Regions from separate parts of the Microbacterium sp. MMO-35 genome, predicted to be linked through region 2. Evidence: predicted binding sites of a transcription regulator. Region 2 holds the regulator's gene; the other holds the start of a gene.
What was found. Region 2 encodes HspR, which represses chaperone genes until heat shock. Its sites were predicted from a motif close to AAGTTGAGTCNNNNNGACTCAACTT; they were not measured.
Positions count from the first base shown of each region.

Region 1: a site for HspR is predicted at 3,948-3,972, ahead of WFJ01_RS13595 (ATP-dependent Clp protease ATP-binding subunit). Genes of this name have one in related genera too.

Region 1 covers NZ_JBBCVH010000006.1:75,389-82,622, reverse strand. The annotation lists gene WFJ01_RS13615 (discoidin domain-containing protein) at 1-943, opposite strand, end outside; gene WFJ01_RS13610 (LacI family DNA-binding transcriptional regulator) at 1,300-2,328, opposite strand; gene WFJ01_RS13605 (glutaminase) at 2,438-2,920, shown strand; gene WFJ01_RS13600 (glutamine amidotransferase-related protein) at 3,128-3,868, opposite strand; gene WFJ01_RS13595 (ATP-dependent Clp protease ATP-binding subunit) at 3,987-6,533, shown strand; gene WFJ01_RS13590 (LysR family substrate-binding domain-containing protein) at 6,761-7,234, opposite strand, start outside.
Region 2 covers NZ_JBBCVH010000001.1:377,024-384,257, reverse strand. The annotation lists gene dnaK (molecular chaperone DnaK) at 1-470, shown strand, start outside; gene WFJ01_RS01685 (nucleotide exchange factor GrpE) at 470-1,093, shown strand; gene WFJ01_RS01680 (DnaJ C-terminal domain-containing protein) at 1,105-2,094, shown strand; gene WFJ01_RS01675 (heat shock protein transcriptional repressor HspR) at 2,224-2,706, shown strand; gene WFJ01_RS01670 (ABC transporter substrate-binding protein) at 3,048-4,418, shown strand; gene WFJ01_RS01665 (carbohydrate ABC transporter permease) at 4,502-5,428, shown strand; gene WFJ01_RS01660 (carbohydrate ABC transporter permease) at 5,428-6,339, shown strand; gene WFJ01_RS01655 (DUF4185 domain-containing protein) at 6,369-7,234, shown strand, end outside.

The DNA.
Region 1 (7,234 bases), on a different contig from region 2:
TCGCGTTGCAGAAGTCGGTGGTGTCGGGGTTGGTGCCGGCGGCGTTGAGCGCGTCGTCGGGCTTGGCGGTGTCGAAGTCCGTTCCGGTGTACCAGTTCCACTGCCGGATGTCGCCGTTGCTGCCGTCCGGCTCGTTGTAGTAGTTCGCGTGCGACTCGCCGAAGTGGAACGTGCCGTCCTTGTCGATGAACGGGCTCGCGGGGGTGTCGTCCGGATACTGCCAGGTGCTGTCGTCGACCGAGTCGGTGGTCACGGTCGCGGCGGCGGGCTTGGGCGTCGGTGTCGGCGTGGGGGTGGGGGTGGGGGTGGGCGTGGTGATCGGGTCGGTCGTGTACACGACGATCTCCGAGGCCGAGGCGTTGTTCGACCCGTTCACCGCATCCAGGACCTTGAACTCGACGTAGCGCGCCGACACGGGCTGGGCGAACGCCACGTACTGGATCTGCGTGCCGCTGGTGGGCTGCGAGAAGGTCGCGGTGCCGGCGAGCGACCATCCGCTGTTCTTGCCGTCCTTCGCGACGTCGGCGTCGTTCGTGGTCAGCACCTGCACGTTCTTGACCGGGCCGTTGCCCTGCACCTTGACGGAGTAGCCGAGCCCGGTGAGCGCGTGCTGCGCGCCGATGTCGAACGTGAGGTAGTGCGGCATCGGGTCCGGCGCGCCGCCGTTGTAGTCCGAGGCCCACTGGGTCGAGTAGTCGCCGTCGAACGCCCCCTTCGCGGTGCCGTCGAGCGAGGGCGGGGCGGGGTAGGGCGCCGATTCGGAGTCGACGTCGAGGAGGGTGTAGCCCGTGTCGGGGATCGCGGCGCCGGCAGGCGGGGCGGGGTCGGCGTGCGCCGGAGAGAGGGAGCCGAGGCCCAGCGCGGTCGCGGCGATCGCGAGGGCGACGCCGCCGGCGACGGCACCGCCTGATCGGCGCGGGAGGGACAGGATCTGTGGAGGCATCGGTCTTCCTTGCTGCATCGTCGAGGCGGGGAGAACAGGGGACACGGTACGCCTAAGTTATCGCTAACATCAAGTCCTTTCCGCTTAATCAGCGGACCTGATCCGTGCGATGGATATCGCAAACATGCGGATGATGGATGTCAGGATGCCGGGTCCTCACGGGGAGTGCGGGCGACGGGACCCCGGGCGCTCCAGCGCCCTGACCGGGCGCGGCGCAGGCGGGGAGCTCCGCGAGGCGGGGCCCAGTTGCGCGGGCGGCGGTCAGCGGCGCGGCGCGGCGGTCGACGGCGCGGGGTGACGGTCGACGGCGCGGGGCGACGGGCGGACGGTGCGGGGCTCAGTTGCGCGGGCGACGGTCAACGGCGCGGGGCGGCGGTCGAGCGGCGCACCACGAGCTGCGGCGTGATCGACTCCGCCGGGGGCACCGCTCCCGGGTGGGCGATCGCGTGCAGCAGATGCTCGACGGCGATGCGCCCCACGTCGCCGAAGGGCTGGGCGACGGTCGTGAGCGCGGGGGAGCAGAACTCCGCGAGCGGGATGTCGTCCACCCCGACGATCGACACGTCGTCCGGGATCCGGCGGCCGAGCTCGGCGAACGCCCGCGCGAGGCCGAACGCCATCTCGTCGCTCGCCACGAACACCGCGGTGACCTCCGGGATGCGCGCCAGGATCTGCCCGGCACGGTGCCCAGAGGCGGGGGACCAGTCCCCGAGGATCTCGGGCGGGGCCTCCCGGCCGGCGTCTGCGAGGGCCTCCCGCCAGCCCTGGGTGCGGCTGGACGCGTCGAGCCACTGCTGCGGTCCCGCGACGTGCCAGACGGTCTCGTGGCCGAGATCCAGCAGATGGCGGGTCGCGATCCGGCCGACTTCGCGCTGGTCGACCGCGACCACCTGGGTCGATGCGGTGCGCGACCCGTCGATGGTGATCGTCGGAACCGCGCGGGTGAGCTCGTCGATCGCCCGCGACGTCGCGATCAGGGGGAGCGCGAGCACGATCCCCTCCACGCCCTGGTCGGCGAGGCGCGACATGGCCAGCTCGATCTCGCCGGCATCGAGCGACGGCGTCGTGACCGAGTTCACGATGTACCCCGCCTCGGACGCGGTCGTCTCGATGCCGACCGTGACCGCGGTGCGCGAGTAGAAGCCGGTCCGCAGCGAGACGACGCCGATCGCCCTGCTCCGCCCGGAAGACAGCGCGCGGGCGGCGTTGTTGCGCCGATAGCCGAGCTGGTCCACGGCCGCGAGCACCTTGGCGCGGGTCTCGGGCTGCACGCTCGGATTGCCGCTCAGAGTGCGCGACACGGTCTGCGCCGACACCCCGGCCAGGCGCGCGACGTCGGCCATCCCGGGGGCGCGGCGGGGATCCGGCGTCGCTGGGGTCGTCATGAGATCCGATCGTGGGGCGGAGGCGCGGGCGTCGTCCCGGCACACGTGCATGATAGCGATCACTCGGACGGTCTCGGAGTGCCGCCATCGGCGGGATTAGCCTGGTGGGGTGACCTCACCTGACTCCGGCGCCGGGCTCGGCGCGCTGCTCGGACGGGCGCGCGCTGCGCTCGCCGAGGTGCCGCGGGAATCCCTCGGACGCGAGAGGACGTCGCGTTGGCGGGCGCCGCGGATCGTCCGCGCCGGATCCGCCTGGCACGTCGGCGTGCTGCTCCTCGCCGACGATGCGGTGTTCGCGACGGCGGAGGTGCTGCGCGCCGCCGCCCCGGTGCGCCGGGGGTATGCGGCGGAATCGGCCCGGGCCCGGGCGGAGCGCCGCGCGGAGGCCTCCCGCGGCGGATTCCGCGACGGCGAGACCGTGCACGTGGGCTGGACGGCGATCGATCTGGACGCGGTCGAAGCCGGGGTATCCTCCGGTCCGCTCGCCCTGCGGGACGGCGTGCCGTCGGTGCGCTGGTCTGCGGCGGGAGGCTACATGCCGCTGGAGGCATATCTGGACGAGCGGATCGCCCTGCTGCGCGACGGCGCCTGACGCGGACCCGGCCGCGCTCTCGCGAGACCGCATCTCCGCGTCGAGACTGCGCGAATCAACTGCGGTCTCGCCACGGAGATTCGGTCTCGTCGCCCCGTTGCCGTCTCGTGGCCCGTCGGCGCGGCCGGTCGGACCCTCCGGCGGAATGCGCATCGGGCCGGACCGTGGGGGTGGCCGGGGGATCGCTCGGGCGGCGCGGATAACGCGTCAGTGGCCTCGGCGGCGGTCCAGGGCTCGGGCGCCGAAGCGATGCAGGATCCGGGCGGGTTCGGTGACGACGGATTCGAGCACCGCCTCCTGGACGGTGTGGAACGCGTCGGGGTCGAAATAGCCCGTGGTGCGGTAGAAAACCATCCGGTCGGCGAAGTCCCGCGGCGAGGGCTCGGGGTGGAACTGCGTCGCATACAGGTCGGCGCCCACGCGGTACGCCTGCACCGGGCAGGTGTCGTTGCCGGCGAGCAGCACGGCGCCGGGCGGCGGGGCGACGGAGCCCTCCTTGTGCGCGGTGAACGCGTGGAACACGGGGCCGGCCGGCCCGAACAGCGGATCGGTCGCACCCTCGGACGTCGTGCGGATCTCCGCTGCGGCGGCCTCCTCCGGGGTGCCGTTGCCGACGGTCCCGCCGAGCAGCCGCGTCACCACGCCGATCCCGAAGCAGGTGAAGAACGCGGTCGTCGTCCCCTCGATCGCGCGCTCGGCGATCCGCTCGAGATCCGCCTCCACGCGCCGCTGCGTCGCCGACTTGCGGGCATCGGTGACGTTGAACGGGGATCCGCCGATCACGAAACCCGCGTAGCGGTCGAAGACGTCGTCGGGCAGCGCCGTCGTGGTGAGGTCGACGCGATCCAGTGCCTCGGCGTCGACGCCGAGGGCGACGCGGAAGGAGGCGCGCTCCGCCGTGGCCGCATCCAGCTCAGGGCGCACGCCGACGTACAGAAGCGAGGCCATCCCTGGATTCTAGGGGAGGGGGACGGGGCGTCGAAGTCCGGATGCAATGGTCGGGAATAGGATCCGCCACCGTGCGTTGAAGTTGACAGCACAACGCTCAAGTTTGAGAGGAAGCGAAATGCCCAACGACTTCACCGACGCGGGTTCGGGTTCGTTCGACGACTTCCTCGCCCGTTACCTGGCGGGCGAGCAGGCTCGTGAGACGCGCTCGATCGACCTCAGCCGGTTCCTCACCGTCCGCACCCAGCGCATCCTGCAGCGCGCCGGCCGATTCGCCCTCGGGCGCGGCCAGACCGAGCTCGACGCGCTGCACGTGCTGCGCACCGTCGTCGAGGACGACGCCGTGGCCGAGGCGATCCGCAACATCGGCGTGACCGCGCAGACGATCGTCGACGCCGTCGAGGCGCGACTGCCCGCGCCGGCCGGCGCCTCGGACGTGGACGCGGCGACCATCACCCCCAGCGCCAGCCGGGCGCTCTTCCACGCCTACCAGGTGGCGCGCTCGTCCGGCGCGACCTACATCGAGCCGGAGCACGTCTTCTTTGCCCTCGTGCTCGGACAGGACGCCCCCGCCGGGCAGATCCTGGCGCGCGCCGGGGTCACGGCGGAGGCGCTCACCCAGGGGATGCGCGAGACCGTCACCGCGGGAGCGGCCCCGGAGGCCGACGCCGCGGCGGACGCCTCCGAGACGCCGATGCTCGACCGCTTCGGCCTGGACCTCACGGCACGAGCCCGTGCCGGCGAGCTGGATCCCGTGATCGGGCGCGCCGCCGAGATCGAGCAGACCATCGAGATCCTCAGCCGCCGCACCAAGAACAACCCGGTGCTGATCGGCGAGGCGGGCGTCGGCAAGACCGCGATCGTCGAGGGGCTGGCGCGTGCGATCGTCGACGACGCCGTGCCCGCGCAGCTCAAGGACCGCCGCGTCGTGGCGCTCGACCTGCCCGCGATGCTCGCCGGCACCCGCTACCGGGGCGACTTCGAAGAGCGTCTCACCCAGACCATGGACGAGATCGCCGCGCACAAGGGCGAGATCATCGTCTTCATCGACGAGGTGCACACGGTCGTGGGCGCGGGCGGATCGGGGGAGGGCGGCGGCATGGACGCCGGCAACATCCTCAAGCCGCGCCTCGCCCGGGGCGACCTGCACCTGGTCGGCGCGACGACCCTCGCCGAGTACCGGCGCATCGAGAAGGATCCGGCTCTCGAGCGCCGCTTCCAGCCGGTGAAAGTCGCCGAGCCTTCGATCGAGGACGCCGTGCGGATCCTGGAGGGTCTGAAGCCCGCCTACGAGCAGCACCACGCCGTGACCTACACCGACGACGCGATCCGCGCCGCGGTCGAGCTCGGCGCCCGCTACCTGCCCGACCGCGTGCTGCCGGACAAGGCCATCGACCTGATCGACCAGGCCGGAGCGCGACTGCGACTGCGGCTCGGCCTCGTCACCGACGTCGCCGCGCTGTTCGCCGAGCTCGCCGACCTGGAGGCGCGCAAGAACGCGGCCGTCGGTGCCGAGCACTACGAGGAGGCCTCGCGCATCCGCGACGAGATCGCCGCGGTGCAGGCGCGGATCGACGACGCCGGTGCACCGGTGGCCGACGCCGCGGACGCGGTCGTCGACGAGGCGGAGATCGCCGCGGTGATCGCCCGCGCGACGGGGATCCCGGTCAGCCGGGTCTCGGAGAGCGAGCGCGAGCGGCTGGGCGACCTCGAGGCCGACCTGCACGCCCGCGTGATCGGGCAGGACGACGCGGTCACCGCCGTGGCGCGGGCCGTGCGCCGCAGCCGCACCGGCATGGGCGATGCCCGTCGGCCGGTCGGATCCTTCCTGTTCCTGGGCCCCACCGGCGTCGGCAAGACCGAGCTGGCCAAGGCGCTCGCCGATCGCCTCTTCGACGACGAGACCGCCGTGATCCGCTTCGACATGAGCGAGTTCGGCGAGCGGCACACCGTGTCGCGGCTCGTCGGCGCCCCTCCGGGATACGTCGGCTACGACGAGGCGGGACAGCTCACCGAGCGCGTGCGGCGCAACCCGTACTCGATCGTGCTGTTCGACGAGATCGAGAAGGCGCACCCCGACGTGTTCAACCTGCTGCTGCAGGTGCTCGACGACGGCCGTCTCACCGACGGCCAGGGACGCACGGTCGACTTCCGCAACACGGTGATCGTGATGACGTCGAACATCGGCTCGGAGTTCCTGGCTTCGCGCTCCGGCGCGCTCGGGTTCGTCGCATCGCAGGATGCGTCCGCCAACGGGTTCGCCTCGCAGGACGACCTGCGTGCGCGGGTCATGGGCAAGCTGCGCGAAGGCATGCGGCCGGAGTTCCTGAACCGCATCGACGAGATCGTGCTGTTCTCCAAGCTCGGACGCGAAGAGCTGGGGCGCATCGTCCGGCTGCTGCTGGAGGCGACCGCCCGCCGCCTCGGCGGCCGCGAGGTGGTGCTCGACGTCACCGACGCCGCGGTGGCCTGGCTCGGCGAGCACGGCTACGAGCCGGAGTACGGGGCGCGGCCGCTGCGTCGCCTGATCCAGCGCGAGGTCGACGACCGCATCGCGGACCTGTTCGTCTCGGGCGAGCTGAGCGACGGCGGACGCGTGCAGGTGGACGCGGCCGGCGGCGATCTCCGGGTGACGTCCGCGACCGGGCTCGCGCGGGCGGCCTGATCCGCGTGACGAGGACTCATAACGGCCGGGCTCCCGCGGATCCCGGCCGTTGTGCAGGGAGCACCCGCATTATGCAGGGAGGACACGACGGCGGGCGGGTGGCCTGCCCGGAAAATCGCGGAACGACGGGTCGCCGATGGCGAACCACGGCTGCCGGCCCTGCACAATGCGCGGGCTCCCTGCACAACGGCGCGGCGGACGGCCGGAGGCCGACGTCCGAGCGGGCGTCAGCGGGAGGAGTTCGCCGTCCGCCCGCGCACGACCCCGACGAACGCCTCGATGTCGGGAGTCGTCGCCCCCTTCGGCCAGGCGAGCAGCACCGGCGAGACGGGCGCGCCGCGCAGGATCCGGAAGTCCACGTCCTTACGGTGGTGCAGCCGGGCCAGCGACATCGGGGCGACGAGGATCCCGACGCCGGCGGCGATGGTCTCGACCGCGTCCTGGATCGTCTCGAGCGGGGGGATCCGGGACGGGGAGGTCGGGAGATCCAGATCTCCCAGCACGTCCTCGTGCGTGGTGAGCAGCGTCTCGGCCTCCAGGTCGGCGGGCGCGAGCTCGTCGGCGGCGAGCAGGTGCGATTCCGAGGAGGCGATCACGACCGGCAGCTCCTCGTACAGCGGGATCGCGTGCATGTCCTCGTCGTCGAAGGGGGCGCGTACGAGGGCGAGGTCGACGATCCCGTCGGTGAGGGCCGCCCGCTG
Region 2 (7,234 bases):
CCGCCAAGGACAAGGGCACGGGCAAGGAGCAGTCGATGACCATCACGGGCGGATCCTCGCTCTCGAAGGACGACATCGACCGCATGGTGCGCGAGGCCGAGGAGCACGCCGCCGAGGACAAGAAGCGCCGCGAGGCGGCCGAGGTCCGCAACCAGGCCGAGACGCTGTCCTACTCGATCGAGAAGCTCATCTCGGAGAACGAGGACAAGCTCCCCGAGGACGTGAAGACCGAGGTCAAGGCCGACGTCGACGCGCTCAAGACCGCACTGGCGGGCGAGGACGACGAGGCCGTGAAGACCGCGTTCGAGAAGCTGAACCAGTCGCAGACGAAGCTCGGCGAGGCGATCTACGCGCAGTCCCAGGCCGACGCGGCCTCCGCCCCGCAGGGCGAGCCGGCGGCCGAGGGCGCCGCGTCCGATGAGGACGTCGTGGACGCCGAGGTCGTGGACGACGAGGACGAGAAGAAGTAATGACGGATCCCAAGGACTTCGAAGAGCCCGAAGAGGGCCGTGAGGTCGGCGGCCAGGGGTCGGGCGCGAACGCGTCCGGCCCCGCGGCCGGGGCCGGTGACGCGCAGGACGACGCCGACGAGCTCACGGTCGACGACATCCTGAACACGGCGCCGAGCGACGACGCGCTCGCCGAGGACGCCGCGGAGGACGCGGCGCTCGCCGACGCCGAGCACACCCTGCTCGTCGACCTCAAGCGCCTCCAGGCCGAGTACGCGAACTACCGCCGCCGCACCGAGGAGCAGCGCGGCGTCGAGATCCAGCGCGCGAAGGGCGAGGCCGCCAAGGGCCTGCTCCCCGTGCTCGACGATCTCGACCGCGCCGCCCAGCACGGCGATCTGCAGGAGGGCACGCCCTTCGCCGCGATCGCCGAGAAGGTCCGTTCGGTCGCCGAGCGTCTCGGCGTGGTCTCCTACGGCGAGAAGGGCGACGAGTTCGACCCGCAGCAGCACGAGGCGATCTTCCAGCAGCCCACCCCGGGCGTCGAGAAGACCGTCGTGCTGGAGGTCGTCGAGGTGGGCTACCGCCTGGGCGACGTCGAGCTGCGTCCTGCCAAGGTCGTCGTCGCCGTTCCCGCTGAGTAGGGGGGTGGTCGATGGCTAGCCAGGACTGGTTCGACAAGGACTTCTACAAGACCCTCGGCGTCTCGAAGGACATCTCCGAGGCGGACCTGAAGAAGACCTACCGCAAGCTCGCACGCAAGTACCACCCCGACTCCAACCCCGGCGACGCCGCGGCGGAGGCGAAGTTCAAGGAGATCAGCGAGGCGTACTCGGTGCTCTCCGACACCGAGCAGCGCGCCGAGTACGACCAGATCCGCGCGATGGGCGCCGGCGGGGCGCGGTTCACCGCGCCCGGCAGCGCCGGCAACGGCGGCTTCGACGACGTGTTCAGCGCGTTCAACCGGGGCCGCGGCAGCCAGACCGCCGACTTCGACGACATCTTCGCGATGTTCAACCAGGGCGGCGGAGGGTCGTTCGGATCCGGTCGGTTCGGACAGCCGTCCGGCGGCTTCCGCGGCTTCGGCGGGCCCCAGAAGGGCGCCGACGTCACGGCCCGCACGACGCTGTCGTTCGCGACCGCGGTGCAGGGCGAGACCGTCACGCTGCAGGGCGAGGACGGCCGTCCGCTCAAGGTGAAGATCCCCGCGGGCGTGAAGGACGGGCAGAAGATCCGTCTGCGCGGTCGCGGGCGGCCTTCGCCCGACGGCGGCGAGAACGGCGACATCGTGGTGCAGGTCTCCGTGAAGCCCCATCCGGTGTTCACCCGTGACGGGCTGAACCTGCGGGTGACCGTGCCGGTGACGTTCACGGAGGCGGCCCTCGGCGCCACCATCGAGGTGCCGACGCTCGGCGGGGATCCGGTCAAGCTCAAGGTCGCGGCGGGAACGCCGTCTGGCCGGGTGCTGCGGGTCAAGGGACGCGGCGTCACCACGTCCAAGGGCTCGGGGGACCTGCTCGCCGAGGTCCAGGTCGCCGTGCCGGCGCATCTGGACGAGGCCGCACGCGAGGCGCTCGAGCGCTTCCGCGCCGCTGAGCCCGCGGAGAACCCGCGCGCCGAGCTTCTGGCGAAGGCGCGGGCGTGATGAGCGCCTCCGCTCGGGCTCTCTCCGTGCCGGGAACGGGCGAACTGACCGAGATCAGGTGGATCCCTGTGGATTCTCCTGATCTCGGTCAGTCGACCTTGTGTCGGCAGGTCCGAAATGCGGTGCGCCATGGGCGATGAGCGCATGAGCGCCGACACCCCGATCTTCGCGATCGCGGTCGCCGCCGAACTGGCCGGCATGCACCCGCAGACCCTCCGCCAGTACGACCGGATCGGGCTGGTCGTGCCCGGCCGCACGCGGGGCGGATCCCGCCGCTACTCCCAGCGCGACATCGCCCAGCTGCGCGAGGTCGCCCAGCTGTCCAGCGAGGGCATGAGCCTGCCGGCGATCGCGAAGCTGCTCGACCTCGAGGATGAGGTGCGCACGCTCCGCCGCCGCGTGGTCGAGCTCGAGCATTCCCTGCGCGAAGAGCGCGCCTCCCGCCCCGGCGTGCGGGTCTTCGCCGCCGGTGCGACCGGATCCATCATGGCCGTGCCGTCGGGACGGCGGATCCGTCGGTCGACCGAGGTCGTGCTGTGGCGCCCCTGGGGGGGCCGCACCGAGGCGTCGGACGAGGAACTCGCCGACGACCCGGACGACAGCCGACGCTGAGGCGCGTCCGGTGCAGGGCCGCGCGCGGTCGCGCCGTCCCGATCCGGTGCCGTGCGACCGCTAGGGTCTCGATCCAGGGCATGAAATCGATTTCCTACCTCATGCGCCCTGAGGCGCTGCGGGCATCGAGACCTGTTTCCCCGCGTGCCGTAGGGCGCCACCACGACACCCGAGTAGGGGGCGCGCCCGGGATCATCCACGAGTGTCTTGTATCTGAAATCGATTTCGCCTACCCTGGGTGCAGCCCGGTCGATGCCGACTCAGCGCGACCGCGGACCCGGACCCCTGTGCCGGACCCAGCACCGAATCGACGAGGAAGTCGTGTTCCCGAGGAGGAACCCATGAAGACGGACACACAGCGCACGCGCCGGGTCGTGATGGCCGCGCTCGGCGGCATCACGGCGGTTGGACTGCTCGCGGGCTGCGGCTCGAGCACTCCGGGGCAGGCCGCCGGGGACGGAGGCGACTCCAGCGGCAAGACCACCATCGAGTTCTGGCACCGCACGTTCACCCCGCCCGAGAACGCCTGGTACAAGGACATCGTCAAGAAGTTCAACGCCTCCCAGGACAAGATCGTCGTCAAGGACACCGAGATCCCCGCCGACGCGTGGGACCAGAAGATGAAGGCGGCCCAGGCCGCGGGCAAGGCGCCCGACATCTACACCCACTCCGGCAGCATCCAGGACGCGGTCAACGCCGGTCAGCTGTACGACCTCGGCAAGGTCGTCGACACCTCCAAGCTGGACGAGATCATCGACTCGGCGAAGTCGGTGTCCGAGATCGGCGGCACCTACTACGCCTACCCCCTCCTGCAGGAGGCCCAGACCGTGCTGTTCTGGAACAAGGACATGCTCTCCAAGGCCGGTGTGGACACGGACAAGGGCCCCGCGACCTGGGACGACCTGCTCGCCGACTGCGCCAAGATCCAGCCGACGCTCGCCCAGGGGCAGTACTGCATCTCGCCCGCGTCCGACGCCATCACGTTCGCCTGGTCGACCGTCGGCCAGCAGTACAACTTCGCCGGGCACACGGCCCTCACCGACGACTGGAAGTCCCCGGACATCGACAACGCCGCCTACCGCGACCTGATGTCGAAGTACAAGGAGCTGTGGGACAAGGGGTACATGCCCAAGCAGGCGCTCGCTGCCTACGTCGAGGGCAAGGACTTCGGCCAGAAGAAAGTCGCCTTCAAGGTCTCCGGCTCCTGGATGATGTCGGAGATCGGATCCGACTACCCGGACCTGCTCACCAAGACGGGCATCGGCGCCTTCCCGAACGCCTCCAACGCCGACGGCCGCACCGCCACCACGCTCGGCAACTTCAAGTGGGTCATCGACGCGAAGAGCAAGCACGCCGACGCCGCCGGGAAGTTCCTGGAGTGGTCGCTCGCCGGTGATCCGCAGAACCTCGTGCCGTTCTTCGTGAACACGCAGTTCACCAAGGTCCCCGTGCGCAAATCGGTGCAGGAGGCCGTCGCCAAGGACGAGGCCGCCGCGAAGGCGCCGTGGTCGAGCGTGATCACGAACGACATCGCGCCCGACGCGATCCCCGAGCCGACCTACCCGTGGGACGTCTCGCTCGCGGTCGGCACCGCGATGGAGTCGGTCATGAAGGGCGCGGCTTCGCCGGACGACGCCATCAAGACCGCGGACGCCGCGATCCAGAAGGTGATCCAGTCGCAGGATCTGCCGAGCAAGGCTCCGAAGAAGTGAGCGCGGCGCGGTCGGGGACCGCTGTGCGGCCGTCCCCGACCGCGCAGCCCGGCCCCGCACCATCCCCCCGACGGAGAGCACCGATGACCACGCAAGCGATCGACGACCGGCGCGCAGCCAAGCGCAGAGCGGACCGGCACCGGTACCGCGACACGAAGCTCGCCTACCTGCTGCTCGCCCCCGTGGTGATCCTGCTCGGGATCTTCGTCGCCTGGCCGGCGGTGTACGCGGCGTTCCTCTCGTTCCAGGACTGGAGCTTCTACAAGGATCCGCAGTTCGTCGGCGGGAAGAACTACGTCGACGTGCTGACGGATCCGCTGTTCGTCGCGACGATCGGCCGCGGATTCCTGTTCGTCCTGATGACGGTGCCGCCGATGCTCGTGCTGGCGTTCCTGTTCGCGAGCCTCGTCGTGAGCGTCTCCCGGCGCTTCGCGACCGTGCTCAAGGTCAGCATCTACATCCCGACGATCATCTCGTCCGTGATCGCGTCGATCGTGTTCGTGCTGATCTACACCTACGACGGCGGCATCCTGAACGCCGTGCTCGCCGTGTTCCACATCGACCCCGTGGCGTGGATCGGGGATCCCGCGTGGGCGCTGCTCTCCGTGGCGGTGCCCGCGGTGTGGCTCGGCATGGGCATCACCTCGCTCATCATGGTCGCCGCCATGGTGGACATCCCGACGGAGTACTACGAGGCCGCGGCGATGGAGGGGGCCGGCTGGTGGCAGAAGACCTTCTACATCACGATGCCCCAGATGAAGAACGTGTTCCTCTACCTGCTGATCACCGGCTTCGTCGCCGCGATCCAGCAGTTCGAGCTGCCCCTCGTCATGACGCAGGGCGGACCGCTGGACTCGACCACGCTGCCGAACCTGTTCATCTTCAACCACTTCCGCAACGACGTGAACGTGGGCTACTCGATCGCCGCGGCCCTGCTGCTCTTCGTCGTGCTGGGATCCGTCTCGGCGCTCGTCTTCAAGTTCATCAACTCCGAAAGGCTCGTCGACTGATGAGTGCGACCTCCCCGACCACCGCCCTGGAGACCACCCGGATCGTCCTGGCCGGAAAGGACCACCGCCGGTTCACGGCGCCGCACGGCGTCACCGGCTGGGCGATCCTCGTCGGCAAGGCGTTCGTCGGCCTGCTGTTCCTGGTCGCGGCGCTGTTCCCTCTCGCCTGGATGGTGATCGCCGGCTTCAAGGCGAAGACCGAGGTGCTGAGCACGCCGTTCCAGTTCTTCCCCGAGGTGTGGCACTGGGACAACTACACCAAGATCCTCGGTGACGCGACGTTCCTGCGCACCCTGGGCTGGACGTTCCTCGGCGCCATCCTGTTCACGGTGCTGAGCCTCACGGTGAACTCGCTCGCCGCCTACGCGTTCGCGCGGTTGCAGTTCCGGTTCCAGCGCACGCTGTGGGTCGCCGTCATCACGACGATGTTCATCCCGGGCATGACGATCCTGCTCACGAGCTTCATCGTGGTGACGAAGCTCGCGATGCTGGACACGCTCGCCGTGCTGGTGATCCCGGGGGCCGCAAGCGCGGCGTCGGTCTTCTTCATCCGGCAGTTCTACCTGAACATCCCGGCCAGCCTCGAGGAGGCCGCGATGCTGGACGGCTGCGGCCGCTTCGGGATCTTCGTGCGCATCTTCCTGCCGCTGTCGAAGCCGCCGTTCGTGGTGATGGGGATCACGGCGTTCCTCGCCTACTGGAACTCCTACGTCTGGCCGATCATGACGATCACGTCGCCGGAGAAGTTCGTGCTGCAGCAGTACCTGGCGGAGTTCCGCACCGGACGCGGCTCGAGCGAGCTCGGGCTGCTGATGGCCGGATCCGTGCTGGCGGCGGCTCCGGTCGTGATCCTGTTCCTCATCTTCCAGCGCCAGATCATCGGCAACATCAAGATGGCCGGCCTCAAATAGGCGGCCGTGTTCTCGAAGGGGAGAATGCCATGTCCGAACGACCGACCCGTCCCGCCCACGCACTGACCCGCCGGGGTCTCCTGCAGGGAGCCCTCGCCGCGGGAGCCGCGCTCGGCGTCTCCGCACTGGGCGCCGGCCCCGCGGCCGCGGCCGGGCTCACCGTCACGAGGCTCAAGGTGCTCGCGGGCACCCAGGCCGGAGTGCAGTACGGAGTGGGGGCCACCGATCTCGGGATCCCCGCGCGCACGCCCGACGGCCGTCTGCTCTTCGTCTTCGGGGACACCTGGGCCGACGCCGTGGGCGGCACCGACTGGCGCTCGCCGGTCGCGCTGTACTCGTCGACGAGCGACCTCGCCACCGGCGTCGTGTTCAGCGGGGCGGCAGGCGCGGGCGCGAACACGCAGGTCACCGCCCCCCAGCTCTGGTACTACCCTCATGACGCCTATTACGAGACCGTGATCCCCTCGGATGTGATCACGATCGGAACCCGCATGTACCTGCACGCGATCGTGAACGGGCCCACTTTCGGGGCGGTGCGCTGGACCGAGCTGTGGCAGTCCGACGACTCCGGTGCGACCTGGCAGCACACCGGCCTCAAGTTCCCCGCGGACATGGCCGGCGGCCGCTTCCAGTGCATCACGTGGGGACAGGGCAACGACGGCTACGTGTACATCTACGGCACCGGCTTCCAGCGCGACAAGGGCATCGTGCTCTACCGGGTGCCGCATAACAGCATGACCGCGCTGTCGGCCTACCAGCCCTGGGGCTATGCGAACGGCGCCTGGGGGTGGGGCAACCCGGCGACCGAGGTGCTGCCGGGGAAGTTCGGCGAGATGTGCTTGCGGCCCCTCGGCGGGAAGTGGATCCTCACCTGGTTCAACGCCGGCGCCTACCG